3 regions of the Saliniradius amylolyticus genome follow, and region 2 is predicted to be linked to each of the others. Evidence: predicted binding sites of a transcription regulator. Region 2 holds the regulator's gene; each other region holds the start of a gene.
The links. Region 2 encodes MetJ, which represses methionine synthesis genes. Its sites were predicted from a motif close to TAGACGTCTAGACGTCTA; they were not measured.
Positions count from the first base shown of each region.

Region 1: serA (phosphoglycerate dehydrogenase) is a predicted target of MetJ. The motif match lies at 2,049-2,066, and genes of this name have one in related genera.
Region 3: metA (homoserine O-acetyltransferase MetA) is a predicted target of MetJ. The motif match lies at 3,875-3,892, and genes of this name have one in related genera.

Region 1 covers NZ_CP029347.1:645,375-651,084, reverse strand. The annotation lists gene HMF8227_RS03155 (UPF0149 family protein) at 1-164, opposite strand, end outside; RNA gene ssrS (6S RNA) at 388-571, shown strand; gene HMF8227_RS03145 (5-formyltetrahydrofolate cyclo-ligase) at 645-1,274, shown strand; gene rpiA (ribose-5-phosphate isomerase RpiA) at 1,318-1,971, shown strand; gene serA (phosphoglycerate dehydrogenase) at 2,095-3,324, shown strand; gene HMF8227_RS03130 (methylamine utilization protein) at 3,443-4,078, shown strand; gene HMF8227_RS03125 (putative bifunctional diguanylate cyclase/phosphodiesterase) at 4,078-5,710, shown strand, end outside.
Region 2 covers NZ_CP029347.1:327,124-332,833, reverse strand. The annotation lists gene metF (methylenetetrahydrofolate reductase) at 17-907, opposite strand; gene metJ (met regulon transcriptional regulator MetJ) at 1,071-1,412, shown strand; gene HMF8227_RS01620 (DUF6198 family protein) at 1,844-2,494, shown strand; gene HMF8227_RS01615 (SDR family oxidoreductase) at 2,537-3,211, opposite strand; gene arsB (ACR3 family arsenite efflux transporter) at 3,321-4,340, opposite strand; gene arsH (arsenical resistance protein ArsH) at 4,355-5,074, opposite strand; gene HMF8227_RS01600 (arsenate reductase ArsC) at 5,071-5,544, opposite strand; gene HMF8227_RS01595 (metalloregulator ArsR/SmtB family transcription factor) at 5,558-5,710, opposite strand, start outside.
Region 3 covers NZ_CP029347.1:2,205,285-2,210,994, reverse strand. The annotation lists gene mutS (DNA mismatch repair protein MutS) at 1-2,124, opposite strand, end outside; gene HMF8227_RS10300 (CinA family protein) at 2,160-2,654, shown strand; gene recA (recombinase RecA) at 2,770-3,801, shown strand; gene metA (homoserine O-acetyltransferase MetA) at 3,957-4,874, shown strand; gene HMF8227_RS10285 (homocysteine S-methyltransferase family protein) at 4,917-5,710, shown strand, end outside.

The DNA.
Region 1 (5,710 bases), 320 kb from region 2:
TTAATAAAGTCACTCAACTGAGGCAACCAGTCGTCACTCTGTAAATCCAGTCCGCCCGCCATCATGCCGGCGAGAATACCGTGGACTTCAGCCGCGTCGGTGGCCATCTTCTCACTGTTCAGCGTGGCCGATAACTGATCGTGCAATTTATAAAAATCCGACAAAGCAGACTCTCTCGATTAGAAGGTGTATGGAGTACTAATGGTATTAGCCTTAGTTTAACTCGTTGTGAGTCCAGATGGCAGGGTCATAACAACGACAACATGGGTAAATTCCCGTCAACCAGTTCAATCTTCATCACTCTGTGCTAGCCGAAGCCGGGTGCCGGATCCTATAATGAGGTTGAAGTCGGGGCAAAAAGCCCCCAGCTTTTTATAGACGGTTCAATGTCTCCTGAGATGTTCGCCAGTTCAGCACTCGTCCCTGGCCGATGCTTAACACCAAGGGAACTGATTCCGTTACTATTGAGCAAGCTCAGCATGCACTGAGAAGCCTACGGTAACGATGATGCTCCCACCCTGAACTATACGGTTCTAGGGCACTCACTGAACAGCGGCATTTTGGGAGGCGCCCGCCTTCCTATCCCAGCAGGTGATACATCGGGTTAAAAATTTTGACTGGCCTGTGGTAGCCTCAACCTATGTATGGCTGACCTGCTTCCCGGTATGAATACTCAGCTTAGACGTCCAACAAGCAAAGCTTCGATTGTCGAAACGCGCCGCTTTTACCGCCAGCAACGGCGTGCCCTCAGCCCTGAGCAACAGGTGAAGGCAGCCCGGCAACTGGTAAAACATTGCCAGCAACAACCTCAGTTCCAGTCGGCTCACAAAGTCGCTTTATATCTGGCCAATGATGGGGAGCTGGACCCTCATCCGCTGATCGAACATTGTTGGCAAGCCAATAAAGACGTCTATTTGCCGGTATTACACCCTTTTTGCGCCGGTTATCTGGTCTTTGTTCACTACGGGCCGGAAACATTAATGCAAGCCAACCGTTTCGGCATTCCCGAGCCCAAGGTGGAATGCCACAGACTGTGCCCTATTGAACAGTTGGATATTTTGTTTACACCGCTGGTGGCCTTCGATACTAAAGGCAATCGTTTGGGCATGGGCGGCGGCTTTTATGATCGCACCCTTAAACCCGTTTACCAGCGTCCCAAACCAACGCTGATCGGCCTGGCTCATGACTGTCAGCAGGCCGACAGCCTGCCGGTGCAGCCCTGGGATATTCCATTACAAAAAATTCTCACGCCGACTCAGGAATTTAACCTGTGAAAGGCTAGAATAGACTCACTTTACATCACACAGAGTAACCACAATGACACAGGACGAACTGAAAAAAGCCGCCGCCCATAAGGCGCTGGAGTTTATTGAAGACGACATGATTGTCGGGGTAGGCACAGGCTCCACCGTGGCCCATTTTATTGATGGACTGGCGACCATCCAAGACAAGGTCAAGGCCACCGTCTCCAGCTCCGATGACTCCACAGCCAAACTGAAGGCGCTGGGTTTTGAGGTCTGGGACTTAAATGCCGCCGGTAGTGTGGATATCTACATAGATGGTGCCGATGAGATCACCGAACATAAACAGATGATCAAAGGTGGAGGTGCCGCCCTGACCCGAGAGAAGATCATTGCTGCCGCAGCCGATAAATTTGTCTGTATCGTAGACCAATCCAAACAAGTCGGCGTACTGGGGAGTTTCCCTCTGCCTGTGGAAGTCATCCCTATGGCCCGTTCCTATGTGGCTCGTCAAATCGTCAAGCTGGGCGGCGACCCTGAATGGCGCCAGGGCGTGGTCACAGACAATGGTAATGTCATTCTGGATGTGCATAACCTGAGCATCCTTAATCCTGGCGAGCTGGAAACGCAACTGAATCAAATCGTGGGGGTGGTCACCAATGGTCTGTTCGCCCATCGCGGAGCCGATGTGGTGATAACGGCATCCAAAGAAGGCGTTCAGGTTTCCTGACCGTTAACCAGCCCCCTGCCCGGCGCTGATGAAAAACAGCACATTTTGCTTTGCAGATTAGCGCCTTTTTGCTATTTTGGACGTCTAGACGTTCAGACAACCAATCACTATATCGGAACCGCCATGAGCAAAGTCTCGTTATCCAAAGATAAGATTAAGATTCTGTTATTAGAAGGCGTGCATCAGAGCGCGCTGGAAAACCTGAAAAACAACGGTTACACCAATATTGAGTACCTGAAAACCTCATTACCAGAGGACGAACTCATTGAGCGCATTAAGGACGTTCACTTTATTGGTCTGCGCTCACGTACTCAATTGACTGAGTCAGTGTTTGAGGCCGCTGAAAAGCTGGTCGCTGTGGGGTGCTTCTGCATCGGAACCAACCAGGTCGATCTTAAGGCCGCACAGAGCCGCGGTATCCCGGTATTTAACGCACCTTTCTCCAACACCCGCTCTGTGGCGGAGCTGGTTCTGGGCGAGATTATCCTCCTGTTACGCGGCATCCCTGAAAAGAATGCCAAGGCCCATAAAGGTGGTTGGCAAAAGAGTGCCAATGGCTCCTTCGAGGCCCGTGGCAAAAAACTGGGCATTATCGGCTACGGCCATATCGGCACGCAGTTGAGTATTCTGGCCGAGCACCTGGGCATGCAAGTGCAGTTTTATGATATTGAGGACAAGCTGGTACTGGGTAACGCCAGCCAGGTGGGCAGCCTGAATGAGTTGCTTAAAAGCTCCGACGTGGTCACCTTGCATGTACCGGAGACTCCACAAACCAAGAATATGATAGGCGCCGCCGAGCTTGCCGCTATGAAACAGGATGCCATATTGATTAATGCCTCACGCGGCACGGTCATTGATATCGACGCGCTCACAGAGGCACTCAGAGACAAGAAGCTGGCCGGCGCGGCCATTGATGTCTTCCCAGTGGAGCCCAAATCCAATAAGGAAGAGTTTGTCTCACCATTGCGGGAATTCGACAACGTCATCCTGACCCCCCATATCGGCGGCAGTACTCAGGAAGCCCAGCAAAATATCGGTATCGAAGTAGCCGGTAAGATCGCCAAATACAGCGATAATGGCTCTACGCTGTCGGCGGTCAACTTCCCAGAGGTGTCGCTGCCGTCTAATGTGGATCGCTCTCGCATCCTGCATATTCACCGTAACGAGCCGGGTGTGATGAACAAGATTAACCAGGCCTTTGCCGAAATGGATATCAACATCGCCGCTCAATACCTGCAGACCACCCCCGAAATCGGCTATGTGGTCATCGACCTGGATATTGAAGACTCGCTGGAAGCATTGGAGCAACTCAAGCAAATTCCGGGGACCATTAAAACCCGGGTGTTACACTGAGCATCGCTTTCTTAAGATGGAAATACCGGCCGGGCGCCGGTATTTTTTTGTCTGCAAATTACTCCTGCGCTTACAGGCTGTTATAGTTAGACACAGCATTGAGCAACCGAGTAAAAACATGCCGCTAAGAACCCTCTGCCTTTTGCTGGCAATCATTGGCACTTATGGGCACGCTGTCCCGGTTCAGGTTATTGTAACCGCGCCCGGCGGAGAGGCTTTGTCCGGTGGCGTCGTTTACCTGACCAGTGACCAGCCGCTCCCCGAGGCAGACCCTGAACACCTGGCCCAGATGGACCAGGTCAGTCGGCAATTTAAGCCTCATGTTCTGGTCGTCCAAAAAGGTTCCCGGGTGATCTTTCCCAACTCCGATTCGATTAAACATCATGTGTATTCCTTTTCCCCAGCGAAGACCTTTGAGCTGGAATTGTATAAGGACCGGGCGCCAGAACCATTGACCTTTGACAAACAAGGCCAGGTAGAGCTCGGCTGTAACGTGCACGACTGGATGTTAGGTTATATCTATGTTGTGGATACTCCCTATTTCACCCGCACGAACCAGGATGGCCAGGCAACCCTGGACGTCCCAAAGGGGAACTATCAACTGCATGTTCGGCACCCACGACTGGATGAGCCCTCACCGGTGACACAACCGCTTGAGGTGAAAGATTCTGTTACCACACGTGTGACTCTGAGCAACCCCTTGCTCCCGGGCATCAATTACCAGCAGGATGAAGACGAGTTTATGGGGTACTGATGATGAAGTGGTGGTCAATTAGCTCGCTGCGTGGACGGATGCTATTGGTGTTTTTCGCCATCGTCTGCCTGATCGTGGCCGTGACCTTAGTGACGGTACAAAATGCCGCCTATGATCATTCAAAGGGTCAGATGCTGGCACACACCAAGACCTCGGCACGCGTAGTCGAAGATAAGATACTCAACCGCAGCGAGCAAATTCGGGCCGCGTTGGATACGCTCGCCAAAGACTTCAGCACCAAGCGGCTGATCGCCGGTGGACATGAAGACCAGGCCTCGTTGCAGGCTGCTCTGGGTAATCACCGTCGTCGCCTGGAGACAGATCGCCTCTGGGTTCAGGATGGTCAACAAAAACTGATCACCGCCAGTCCCAAATTGGAGGGCCTAACAGGACAAGACGTTGAGGATTTTGCCTCCCCCGGCATTCACTGGCTGGCACTGCAGGATAAACTTTACTTGGTCAATAGCAGTCCGGTGCGCTTTGTGGAGAGTTCACCCAAGGTCAATGCCTGGCTGGTCTCCGCCATCCAGGCCCACCGGCTGGTGACAGACCAGTTAGTAGAGCTGACCGATATGCAAGTCAGCATCCTGGACCATCAGGGGCGCATCGTGGCCTCCAGCTATTCAGAACACTATCAACAAGAATTCGCTCAGGCCTCACTCAACATTCAGCCCGGATTACACCGCCTGGTGCTGGGCCAACAAGACTTTGTGTATGCAACGGCCAAGCTCGGTAGTAGCCACCCCATTATTCTGCTGCTAACGACCACCGCCGACCAGGCTTTCTTGTCCTATAACAGTTTGATTGGACAGTTGTTACTGATTCTGGCACCGGCAGGATTGTTAACTCTGCTCGCGGCTATTGCTATTTCCAATGGCATTTCCCGACCGCTGACCAGGCTGGCGAGTGTCGCCAACCGAATTCGCCAGGGGCAGTATGTGGATCGGCTTCCCTCGACAGGGACCGCAGAAGTCGCTGCGCTGGCCGACGCCATCGATGATATGCAGCGAGGCATAAAACAGCGGGAAGCCGATATCGAAAAACTGGCCTACTACGATAGCCTTACCAACTTACCAAATCGTAACCACTTCAATAATCATTTGCAGAAGTGCATTGAAGCCCGAACCCCGCTGGCACTGTTTATGCTGGATCTTGACCGGTTCAAGGATATTAACGATACCCTGGGCCATGCCATTGGCGATAGAGTGCTGAAGCTGGTGGCGGAGCGCTTGGAGAACCTGTCTTTGGCTTCTGGATTCTTAGCCCGACTTGGCGGGGATGAATACGGCCTAGTTGTGCCGTTACCCGAGCAGGAATCCATTCACCCCATTATTGAACAGGTGGTAAAGGCCTTCCGTCAACCACTGGAAGTAGACCGGGTTGTCATGGATATGGACGCCAGCATCGGCGTTGCGTTTTACCCCGAGCACGGCCAGACTCCGGCGGAACTGATTCAATGTGCTGATATTGCTATGTACCAAAGCAAGTCTGGCCATCAGGCTTATGCCCTGTATCAACCAGAGTTGAATCAGTTTTCGGTGGAACGTTTGAGCTTAATGACAGAATTACGCAGTGCTATCGAAAACCAGCAACTGCAGCTTTACTTTCAGCCCAAGGTGGATTTACAGCAGC
Region 2 (5,710 bases):
TCAACACCCGATAAGTTTACCCCTGTTCGGCTCTTAACCCCAACATATGGCAGATAGCAAAGCTCAATTCGCTGCGATTCAGGGTGTAAAAGTGGAAGTTACGCACCCCTTCTTTGGCCAGGATCTTAACCATATCCATGGAAATACTGGCCCCCAGCAGGTTTCGGGTAGTCTGGTCGTTCTCGTCCAGGCCTTCGTACATGCGGTGCAGCCAGTTCGGTACATTCACATTGGTCATGCCGGCAAACTTAACCAGTGTCTTGTAGTTGGTTACCGGCAAGATGCCCGGGATCAGGTTCGCCTCGATGCCCGCTGCCGCGGCGCGGTCACGAAAACGCAGAAACACTTCAGCATCGAAGAAAAACTGGGTAATGGCCTGGTCAGCCCCAGCATCGACCTTGCGCTTCAGGTTTAAAAGATCAAACTGGCTGTTGGGCGCTTCTGGGTGTACTTCAGGATAGGCAGCCACAGAGATATCGAAGTCTGCCACTTCTTTAAGCAAGGCGACGAGGTCGGCGCCGTAAAGCTCGGTTTCTGTCACACCCGGCGGCAAATCGCCCCGCAGCGCGACAATGCGGCGAATTCCGGCATCCCAGTAATCTTTGGCTATCTGCACCAGCTCTTCGCGACTGGCATCCACGCAGGTTAAGTGCGGCGCGGCAGAAATACCGGTTTCGTTTTGTATGCGTTTGACCACATCATGGGTGCGATCCCGCTCGCCACTGTTGGCCCCATAGGTGACCGACATATAAGCCGGCTTGAGGGGTGCCAGACGCTCAACAGAGCTCCACAGGGTTTGTTCCATTTGCTCGGTTTTCGGCGGAAAGAATTCAAAGGACACATCAATATTTTTGATGTCGGCCAGCGATTGATTGAGCGCATCGATGCCCCGAGCGTATGAAACCATAATTAAACTCCTGATAAATAGCGTCTGCCAGTAGACGTTTAGACGTCCAAATCTATCCCGCGCTGTACACAGACGTCAAGATGTTTAGGCATCTATGATTGACTGTTGGCGCCTAACAGTTAGAATTTTCCACCATAAGATACAATTAAAACAGGCGATGCGCATGGCAAAGTGGGACGGCGAATACATTAACCCCTACGCTGAACACGGTAAAAAAAGCGAGCAGGTGAAAAAAGTCACCGTCTCAATCCCTCTGAGAGTGTTAAAGGTACTCACCGACGAGCGAACCCGTCGTCAGGTGAATAACCTGCGCCACGCCACCAACTCTGAGCTGTTGTGTGAGGCCTTTGTCCACGCGTTTACCGGCCAGCCTCTGCCGGACGATGATGACCTGCGCAAAGACAATCCCTACCGTATTCCAGCCGAAGCCCGCCGTATTATGGAACAGATGGGCATCGATGTGGAACAGGCGGAAAAAGACGAAGAGGACAAGGTGGAAGAGTAATTTCCACCTTTGAGGCGATAGCTCTTGGGCGACTGCGTTATAAGACGAGCCGGGCCATAGCAATTCACGTCATGGATCTGCTCTCACCAACCCGGTGGGGGCTGGAGCCTTTCCTATGTCTGTTGTTCCCCACCGACAAGCAGCGTTACTGAGCGGCGGCTCTCTTCTCACTTGGGTAGCAGCTTCAGCATCCTCTGGGCAACACCAGACACAAGTTTAACAACGCCGCTGAATCATCTAAAACATTAACCTTATGGGACAGGAGCTAACACCTCCGCTACAAGAAAAACAAAGGCTTTACCGGGTATTCACAAGTCGTAAAGATAAACTTGCAACGGTGGTTATTTGGCCAAGCCTGAGTTTAATGGCAAGCCTGATTGACACTTACCGAAAGCGTATAATCCGCGCCAAACTCCGCAACGATCCAGGTTATGAACTCAGCATCCCACCGCATTTATGAAGACATCTTCGCCCTGTTTTGTGCCGGGCTGTTTGTGGCCTTCGGTGTGTATCTGTTCCAGGCCCAGGACTTAATGGTCGGCGGCGCCGCCGGCCTGGCACTATTGGGCACCCACGCCACCGGGATGGATTTTGGCCTAGTGTTTTTTGTGATCAACATTCCCTTTTATGCCCTGGCGTGGACACAAATCAGCAAAAGGTTCACCCTAAACACCTTTGTGTCGGTGACCACCATCTCCGTGATGAGTGAGCAGGTGCATCATTTCGTGGATATCAGCCGTATCCACCCTCTGTTTGCCGCAGTCATGGGCGGTATTTTGATTGGGGTAGGTATTCTGATGATGTTCCGACATAAGTCGAGTCTCGGCGGATTAGGCATTCTGGCCTACTACCTTCAGGCCCGCTTCGGCATCCGCGCCGGAACTTTCCAGCTGGCCGTGGACAGCGTGATCCTGCTCTCTGCTCTGGTATTCATCAGCCCCTATCTGGTTGGCATTTCGATTCTGGCCGCGCTTTGTCTGAACCTGGTGATTTCTCTTAACCACCGGCCCGAGCGTTACCAGTTAGCAACCAAACAAAGCCGCGCACCTCAGGGCGGGCGCTTAAGCACCCAGCAGGGGTGAATGCAGGCAAAGAAAAGGCAGCTCTCGGCTGCCTTTTTGTTATCAATACGCCGGCATCAGGAAGACTTCGCGAACTGCATTGCGCGGGTCGGCATTAACCGCAAATAGCACCGCGTCGGCCACATCCTGCGGATCCAACTTATCCGGCTTGGGCTCATCGAAAAATGGCGTGTTGACCATGCCCGGTGCAATAGTGGTGCAGCGCCCCTGCCATTCTTTCATCTCTTCTGACAGGTTTTCAGCAAAGCCATGCACAAACCATTTGGTGGCGCCATAGACCGAACCTTTAATCGCACGGCGTCCGGCGGCAGAGCCGGTCATAATGAAGTGGCCGGTGGTTTTCCTCAGATGGGGCAGCGTCAGATTGGCGGTGTAGAGCAGCGCGTTGATGTTGATATCCACCATCTTCTTCCATTCTTTTGGGTCGCCGCCTTCGGTACCCGGAGTGGATACCCCCGTACCGGCGTTGGCAAAGGCCACATCCAGACGACCAAACTTCTCAACGCCCTGTTCCACTACCTTTTTCAGTTCGTCAAAATCGGTGGCATCAGCGGCGATGCCGACGGCATTGTCCTGACCGAACTCTTCTACCAGCTTCTCCAGCCGGTCAGCCCGACGGGCGGTTAATATCAGCTTTAACCCCTCACTGGCCGCCTTGCGGGCCGTAGCCTCGCCGATGCCACTCGAGGCGCCGGTAATCAACATCACTTTCGACATACATAACTCCTTGGTTGATTCACGTATACCAAGGATTACTTGGGGCGAAAGGCCCCAAGATCAAACCAAGCTGGCAATTAGAGTCTAAAGTAGCTGTGATAACTGGCGTTTATTGTGGGAACCAGTGGCGGGTGCGATTGGCAAAGCCTACCAACGACAGCATTACCGGCACTTCCACCAGCACGCCCACCACAGTGGCCAGCGCCGCACCGGATTGCAGGCCGAACAGGGAAATCGCCACAGCGACGGCCAGCTCGAAGAAGTTCGAGGTGCCTATCATACAAGCCGGGGCGGCAACCTTGTGCGGCAGCTTCATTCGCTTGGCGGCCCAGTAGGCGATAGCAAAGATGCCATAGGTCTGAATCAGCAGGGGAATGGCGATCAGTACGATGGCTTCTGGTTTGGCCAGGATGGTCTCCGACTGAAACCCAAACAGCAATACCACAGTCGCTAACAGACCGACAATGGACCAGGGCTTCATGGTCGCCAAAAAGCGATTCAGGCGGGTATGATCATTGGCCTTATCCAGCTTTTTACGGGTAAACGCCCCTGCCAGTAGCGGCACCAGTACATAGAGCACCACCGACAGCAACAGCGTATCCCAGGGCACGGTAATATCGGTGATACCCAACAGCAGCCCGGTGATAGGCGCAAAGGCGAAGATCATAATCACATCGTTGATGGAAACCTGCACCAGTGTGTAGTTGGCATCACCTTTGGTAAGCTGACTCCAGATAAACACCATGGCCGTACAGGGCGCCACGCCCAGTAAAATCATGCCGGCGATGTATTCACTGGCGGTTTGCGGGTCCACCCACTCGGCGAATAGGCCCTTAAAGAACAGCCAGCCGAGCAGCGCCATGGTAAACGGCTTCACCAGCCAGTTGATCACCAGCGTTAAGATTAGGCCCTTGGGCTTTTTGCCCACGTCTTTGATGGAGCTAAAATCCACCTGCACCATGATGGGGTAGATCATCAGCCAGATAAGCACCGCGATCACCACATTCACATGGGCGTATTCCAGCGCAGCGACCGCCTCAAACACCTGCGGCACCAGACTGCCCGCAACAATGCCCACCACGATGGCCAGCGCCACCCAAACCGATAAAAAGCGTTCAAAAATACCCATTGGTCACTCCTATTCTAAATCGCCCGCTGATTAACACGTTCACTGACCTGCTCGGCGCTTTCAACGCGCTCGGAATACCGGTCCACAAAGTAGTCTTTGTTGTCGCGCAGCATCAGCGTGAACTTCATCAGCTCTTCCATCACGTCCACAATGCGGTTATAGAAAGGCGAGGGTTTCATGCGGCCGTCTTCCTCAAACTCGAGAAACGCCTTAGGCACCGACGACTGGTTGGGAATGGTGACCATACGCATCCAGCGCCCGAGCACCCGCATCTGGTTCACCGCATTAAAGGACTGAGAGCCGCCACAAACCTGCATCACCGCCAGGGTTTTGCCCTGTGTGGGCCGCACACCGCCCAGATTCAGCGGTACCCAGTCGATCTGACTTTTCAGGATACCGGTCATGGCGCCATGGCGTTCCGGTGAGCACCAGACCTGGCCTTCTGACCACATCATCAGCTCCCGCAGCTCCTGCACCCTGGGGTGGCTGTCCTCTTCGGCATCGGGCAGCGGCAAACCGGTGGGATCGAAAATCCGCGCCTCGGCACCAAAGTGGTTCAACAGGCGAGCGCACTCTTCCACCACCAGGCGGCTGTAGGAACGCTTGCGCAGCGAGCCATACAGCAACAGAATTCGGGGCTTGTGCGAGGCGCCTTTGTTGGCAAACCTGGCTTCATCCGGTGTGTGAAACTGTTCGGTATCGATATTCGGTAGTGCCATATCCAGACTGGTCATGACTGCGCTCCTTGTTGAGTTAATGCGTCGCCCAGCTCTGCGGGCGACAAGTCTTTTCCTGCCAAGTCTGTGAGCACCTTAACCCGCCGTTCAATCTCGGCGATACAATCCCGAAACGCCTCGGCCTTTTGCTTATCACTGCCTTCAACCTTGGACGGGTCGTTTAAGCCCCAGTGCAGTTTCAGGCTGTTGCCAAAATAGAGTGGACAGGCCTCACCGGCGGCCGAGTCACAGACCGTTATAACCACATCCGGCGCAAAATCTTCAAACTCGTCCCAGGACTGACTTTGCAGCCCCTCGGTGGCATAACCGGTCTGCTTGAGATATTGAATGGATAGAGGATGCACCTCGCCAGCGGGCTGGCTGCCCGCACTTCTGGCCTGTATCACATCGCCCGCCATTTGATTGGTGATGGCCTCCGACAAGATGCTGCGGCAGCGATTGTGAGTGCAGATATATAAAACTTTCATAAAACGTCTCGGGTTAATTGGGACAAGAATTGGATGACCTGGCGGCCACAAAACGTTGGCGCTCGGCGGCAATATAATCGGGATTAGCCTGACCGGTCTGAGTGAGTACCTGTGATGCCCACTGAGCCAGCTCGGGATGCAGGCGATAATAAACCCACTTACCCCG
Region 3 (5,710 bases), 1.9 Mb from region 2:
GCCGATTTCGTCCATCAGTACCAGTGAGTTGGGCGTGGCATTGTTCAGTATGTTGGCGGTTTCGGTCATCTCCACCATAAAGGTCGAGCGGCCCGAAGCCAGATCGTCCGAGGCACCGATGCGGGTAAAGATGCGATCCACCGGGCCAATCTTGGCATCCTGTGCCGGGACAAAACTGCCCATATAGGCCATCAGGGTAATCAGCGCCGTCTGGCGCATGTAGGTGGACTTACCGCCCATATTGGGGCCGGTGATGATCAGCATCTGGCGCTGCGCATTCATCTGTAAGGGATTGGCGATAAAGGGCTCGTCCATGACCTGTTCCACCACCGGGTGGCGACCAGAGCTGTAGCTCAGACCTGTTTCAGTCACTAAACAAGGGCGGTGATAATCCAGGCTGGCGGCCCGTTCGGCCAGGTTGGCTAATACGTCCAGTTCCGCTAGTGCGGCGGCGCTGTCCATCAGATCATTGAGCTGTGGTAACAGGCGGTCGAACAGGCGCTCGTAGAGCTGTTTTTCCAGTGCCAGTGCGCGGCTTTGGCTTGTAAGCACCTTATCCTCATGCTCTTTCAGCTCGGGGATAATGTAGCGCTCGTTGTTTTTCAGGGTCTGGCGGCGAATATACTCGGGCGGCACCTGTGCGGAATAGCTGCGGCTCACCTCGATAAAATAGCCATGCACCTTGTTGTAGCCCACTTTCAGGGTAGGAATGTCGGTACGGGCCTTTTCTCTGTCTTCCAGCTCTTGCAGATAGTCGGTGGCGCCCCGCGACAGGTTGCGTAGCTCATCCAGCTCTTCGCTAAAGCCTTCGGCGATCACGCCGCCATCGCGCAGTACCACCGGCGGGTTATCGACGATGGCGCGTTGCAGTAATTCACACAAGTCATCGAACTGGCTGATGCGCCTGGCAATCGGGGCCAGTACGGGGGTATCCAGACTGCTCAGAAAGGTCTGGATTGCAGGCAAGTGCTCGAAGGCCTGACGCAGGCGGGCAAAATCCCGGGGGCGGGCCGAGCGCAGCGCCAGACGGCCCAGCACCCGCTCCATGTCACCCACGGCTTTTAAGTAGCCGCGCAGCTCGTCCTGATCCGCATCCAGCAGTTCGCTGATGGCGTCCTGACGCGCAGTCAACACACGATGGTCGGTTAGTGGGCGATGGATCCAGCGCTGTAATAACCGGCCGCCCATGGCGGTGGCGGTTTTATCTAAGATCGCCGCCACGGTATTATCTGTGCCGCCGGAGAGGTTCTGGGTCAGCTCCAGATTACGCCTTGTGGCGGCATCCAGCTGCACCACCTTAGACTGGGCCTCCATAGCGATGCTGCGAATATGAGGCAGGGCGGCGCGTTGGGTATCTTGCACGTATTGCAGCACGCAGCCTGCGGCGCACAGGCCCAGCTCGGCCTGTTCGACACCAAAACCGGTTAATTCGCGGGTGCCGAATTGCTCATTCAGCTTATTCCTGGCGGTGGCCAGATCAAATTCCCACTCGGGGCGACGCCGCAAACCTTTGATGGATTCGAGCAGGTGCAGGGCGCGAAAGCCTTCCGGGTACAGCAGCTCGGCAGGCTGGGTCTTTTGTAATTCGGCGGACAGGGCATCATCGCCGTTCAGTTCTACCAGAGTAAAGCGGCCGCTGGCCACATCCAGCGCGGCAAAACCGTAGTGGTCTTTATGCTCAAACACCGCCGCCAGCACATTGTCGCGCCTGTCTTCCAGTAGCGCCTCGTCGGTAACGGTGCCTGGGGTGACAATTCGGGTGACCTGACGTTCCACCGGGCCTTTACTGGTGGCGGGATCGCCAATCTGTTCGCAAATCGCCACCGACTGCCCCAGTTTTACCAGCCGGGCCAGATAGGATTCCACCGAATGGTAGGGCACGCCCGCCATAGGAATAGGGTCGCCGCCAGATTTGCCGCGGGCCGTCAGGGAAATGTCCAACAGTTCGGCGGCTTTCTTGGCGTCGTCGTAAAACAGCTCGTAGAAATCGCCCATGCGATAGAACAGTAAAATCTGTGGATGCTCGGCCTTAATGCGTAGATATTGCTGCATCATCGGCGTGTGCTTGGCAATGTGCTCTTGATGAAAGAGTTCGGCTTGTGTGGCGGCGTTTTCAGACGGCATAATGGCGCTATTATTATCGTTTGTGATGGTGATTTATGACACTTACGGAGTCGATTGTCGACACAGCCACTCAATTAGGGGCCGCCCTAAAACATCAGGGGTGGCGCATTAGCTGTGCCGAGTCCTGTACCGGAGGCGGCATAGGATACGCCATCACCAGTGTTTCTGGAAGTTCTCAGTGGTTCGAACGGGGATTTATTACCTATTCTAACGAGGCCAAAATCGGTGAGCTGGGCGTCGATGAAAGCATATTACTAACCTCCGGGGCCGTTTCTTCAGAAACCGTGGATGCCATGGCAAAAGGCGCACAGCGCCGGGCGGATGCCGAGGTGGCAGTAGCCGTGAGCGGCATAGCCGGGCCCGATGGTGGCACGCCGGAAAAGCCGGTTGGCCTCGTCTGGTTTGCATTAGCGGTGTGTGAAAAAACCATTACCTGGTCGAGGCGCTTTGACGGTGACCGGCATCAGGTGCGTCAGCAGGCTATTCAGGATGCATTAACCACGACCCTGGCGTACCTCAATAAAAATTAATTCGAATAAACTCATGCAGTTACAACGAATTTCTATACATGACTTGTAACTGTATAACTGTACAGTATAATTCTGGGTAACGATTAAGCTACCCGCTCATACAGGAGCCAAAGCGATGGATGAGAATAAGAGCAGAGCGCTAAACGCAGCGGTCGGACAGATTGAAAAGCAATTCGGTAAGGGTGCAATCATGCGCCTGGGTGATAACCAGGCCATGGATGTGGAGTCTATTTCCACCGGTTCACTGAGTGTGGATATTGCGCTGGGTATTGGTGGCTTGCCAACCGGCCGGGTGGTGGAAATTTACGGTCCGGAGTCTTCCGGTAAAACCACCATGACCTTACAAGTAATTGCCGAAGCGCAAAAAGCCGGTAAGACCTGCGCCTTTGTGGATGCCGAGCACGCACTCGATCCCGTCTATGCCGGCAAGCTGGGTGTAAACGTGGATGAGCTGTTAGTCTCCCAGCCGGATACCGGTGAGCAGGCGCTGGAGATCTGCGACATGTTGGTGCGCTCAGCGGCAGTGGATGTGGTGGTTGTGGACTCGGTGGCAGCACTGACACCGAAGGCGGAAATCGAAGGCGAAATGGGGGACTCTCACGTAGGTTTGCAGGCGCGTTTGATGTCACAGGCGCTGCGTAAGCTGACGGCCAATATCAAGCGCTCCAATACCCTGTGTATCTTCATTAACCAGATCCGGATGAAGATCGGTGTGATGTTCGGTAACCCCGAAACCACCACCGGGGGTAATGCCCTGAAGTTCTACTCGTCAGTACGCTTGGATATTCGTCGTATCGGCTCACTGAAAGAAGGTGACGAGGTGGTGGGTAACGAAACCCGGGTCAAGGTCGTCAAGAACAAGGTGGCCCCGCCGTTTAAGCAGGCCGAGTTTGCCATTATGTACGGCGAAGGCATCAGTAAAGAAGCCGAACTGTTGGATCTGGGCGTGAAAGAGAAGCTGGTGGAGAAGGCCGGAGCCTGGTACAGCTACAATGGTGAGCGAATTGGTCAGGGTAAGGCCAACTGTGTGCGTTTCTTAAAAGAGCATACGGAGATCGCCAATGAAATCGAAACTCAAATTAGAGAACGTCTGTTATTGACTAAAAAGCCCAAGAATGAAGAGGCCGAGGAGCAGGAAGAGCTGTAATAGTCTCTAAGTATTTAACAGAAAAAGCCGCTGTCATCAGCGGCTTTTTTGTATCGACAGAATCAACTTCATTTAGACGTCTAGACGTAAAGATGTTGACTTTTCCCCGGGCCTTGGCAAGATGGCACTCTGGTCTTTTTTGATGGAGCTTGATGATGCCTATCTGCATTCCCGGTGACTTGCCCGCACAAGATGTACTCAGCGATGAGAATATCTTTGTGATGGACGCTGAGCGCGCTTTAGCTCAGGAAATTCGTCCGCTGGAAGTTGGGATCTTAAATCTGATGCCCAACAAGATAGAGACCGAGGTGCAGTTATTACGGCTGTTGTCCAATACGCCGTTGCAGATCAACGTGGATCTGATCCGCATCGACTCCAAGGCCCCCAAAAATACCCCAGAAGCCCACATGCGCAACTTCTACCATCAGTTTGATGAGGTGGCGGGGAAAAAATACGACGGTCTGATCGTTACCGGTGCACCTTTGGCCAAACTGGCCTATGAGGACGTTAAGTACTGGGACCGGATGACAGAAATCATGGACTGGGCCCGTCGCCATGTGACGTCGACGTTGTTTTTGTGCTGGGCAGCCCATGCGGCGCTGTATCATTTTTATGGCATTAACCGCCGTTTGCGACAACAGAAGTTATTTGGGGTGTTTAATCACCAGGTGGAGCGGGAACATGATCCTTTGATGCGTGGTTTTGATCCCGTGTTTTTTGCACCTCACTCACGCTATGGTGAAATTCCGCTGGCCGATTATCGCTCGGTGGAGGAATTAGAGGTGCTGGCCAGTTCCGCAGAAGCCGGGGCCTATGCGGCAGCGTCTAAGGATAAGCGGGTGGTGTTTGTCACCGGCCACCCGGAATACGATCCCGACACCCTGGCTCAGGAATACTTTCGTGACCAGAAAGCCGGCCTGAATACTGCTGTACCAGCGAATTATTTTCCTGCCAACGATCCCAGCCAATGCCCCTTGGTTACTTGGCGTTCACACGGTAGCCTATTGTTTACCAATTGGTTGAATTATTACGTCTATCAGGCTACCCCTTACAACTTATCTGATATTGCGTAATAGTTTTATTCAATATCTCTCATTAACAAAACAGGTATAGGAATGTTCTTAACCGAAGCACAAGCGTTAGATGATGCGTTAAAGGAACGCATTCTGGTGCTGGATGGAGCCATGGGCACCATGATTCAACTGCGGGATTTGCAGGAATCGGACTATCGCGGTGAGCGGTTTGCCGACTGGCATCTGGATGTAAAGGGCAACAACGATATGTTGGTGCTGACCAAGCCCGATTTGATCAGAGAAATCCACGCCGAATATCTTGAGGCGGGGGCGGATATTATTGAAACCAACACCTTTAGTGCCACCACGATAGCCATGGCCGATTACGATATGCAGGACTATGCCCATGAGATGAATGTGGTTGCCGCCAAGTTGGCCCGTGAGGTAGCGGATGAGTACAGCACTCCCGAGAAACCACGGTTTGTTGCCGGTGTGTTAGGGCCCACTAACCGAACCGCTTCCATATCACCGGATGTGAATGATCCGGGCAAACGCAACACCAACTTCGATGAATTGGTCAAGGCCTATGAAGAGAATGCCGAAGGCCTAATCGAGGGCGGTGTGGATATGCTGTTGATTGAGACGGTGTTCGATACCCTCAATGCGAAAGCGGCGGTGTTTGCGGTTGAAAATGTCATGGAGCGAATGAACAAGCGTCTGCCGGTAATGATATCCGGTACTATTACCGATGCCTCCGGTCGCACATTGTCCGGTCAGACTACAGAGGCCTTCTATTACTCTCTGCGGCACGCTAAACCGGTCAGTTTTGGCCTGAACTGCGCGCTGGGGCCGGATCTGCTGCGTCAGTATGTGGTGACTCTGTCGGAGATCGCCGA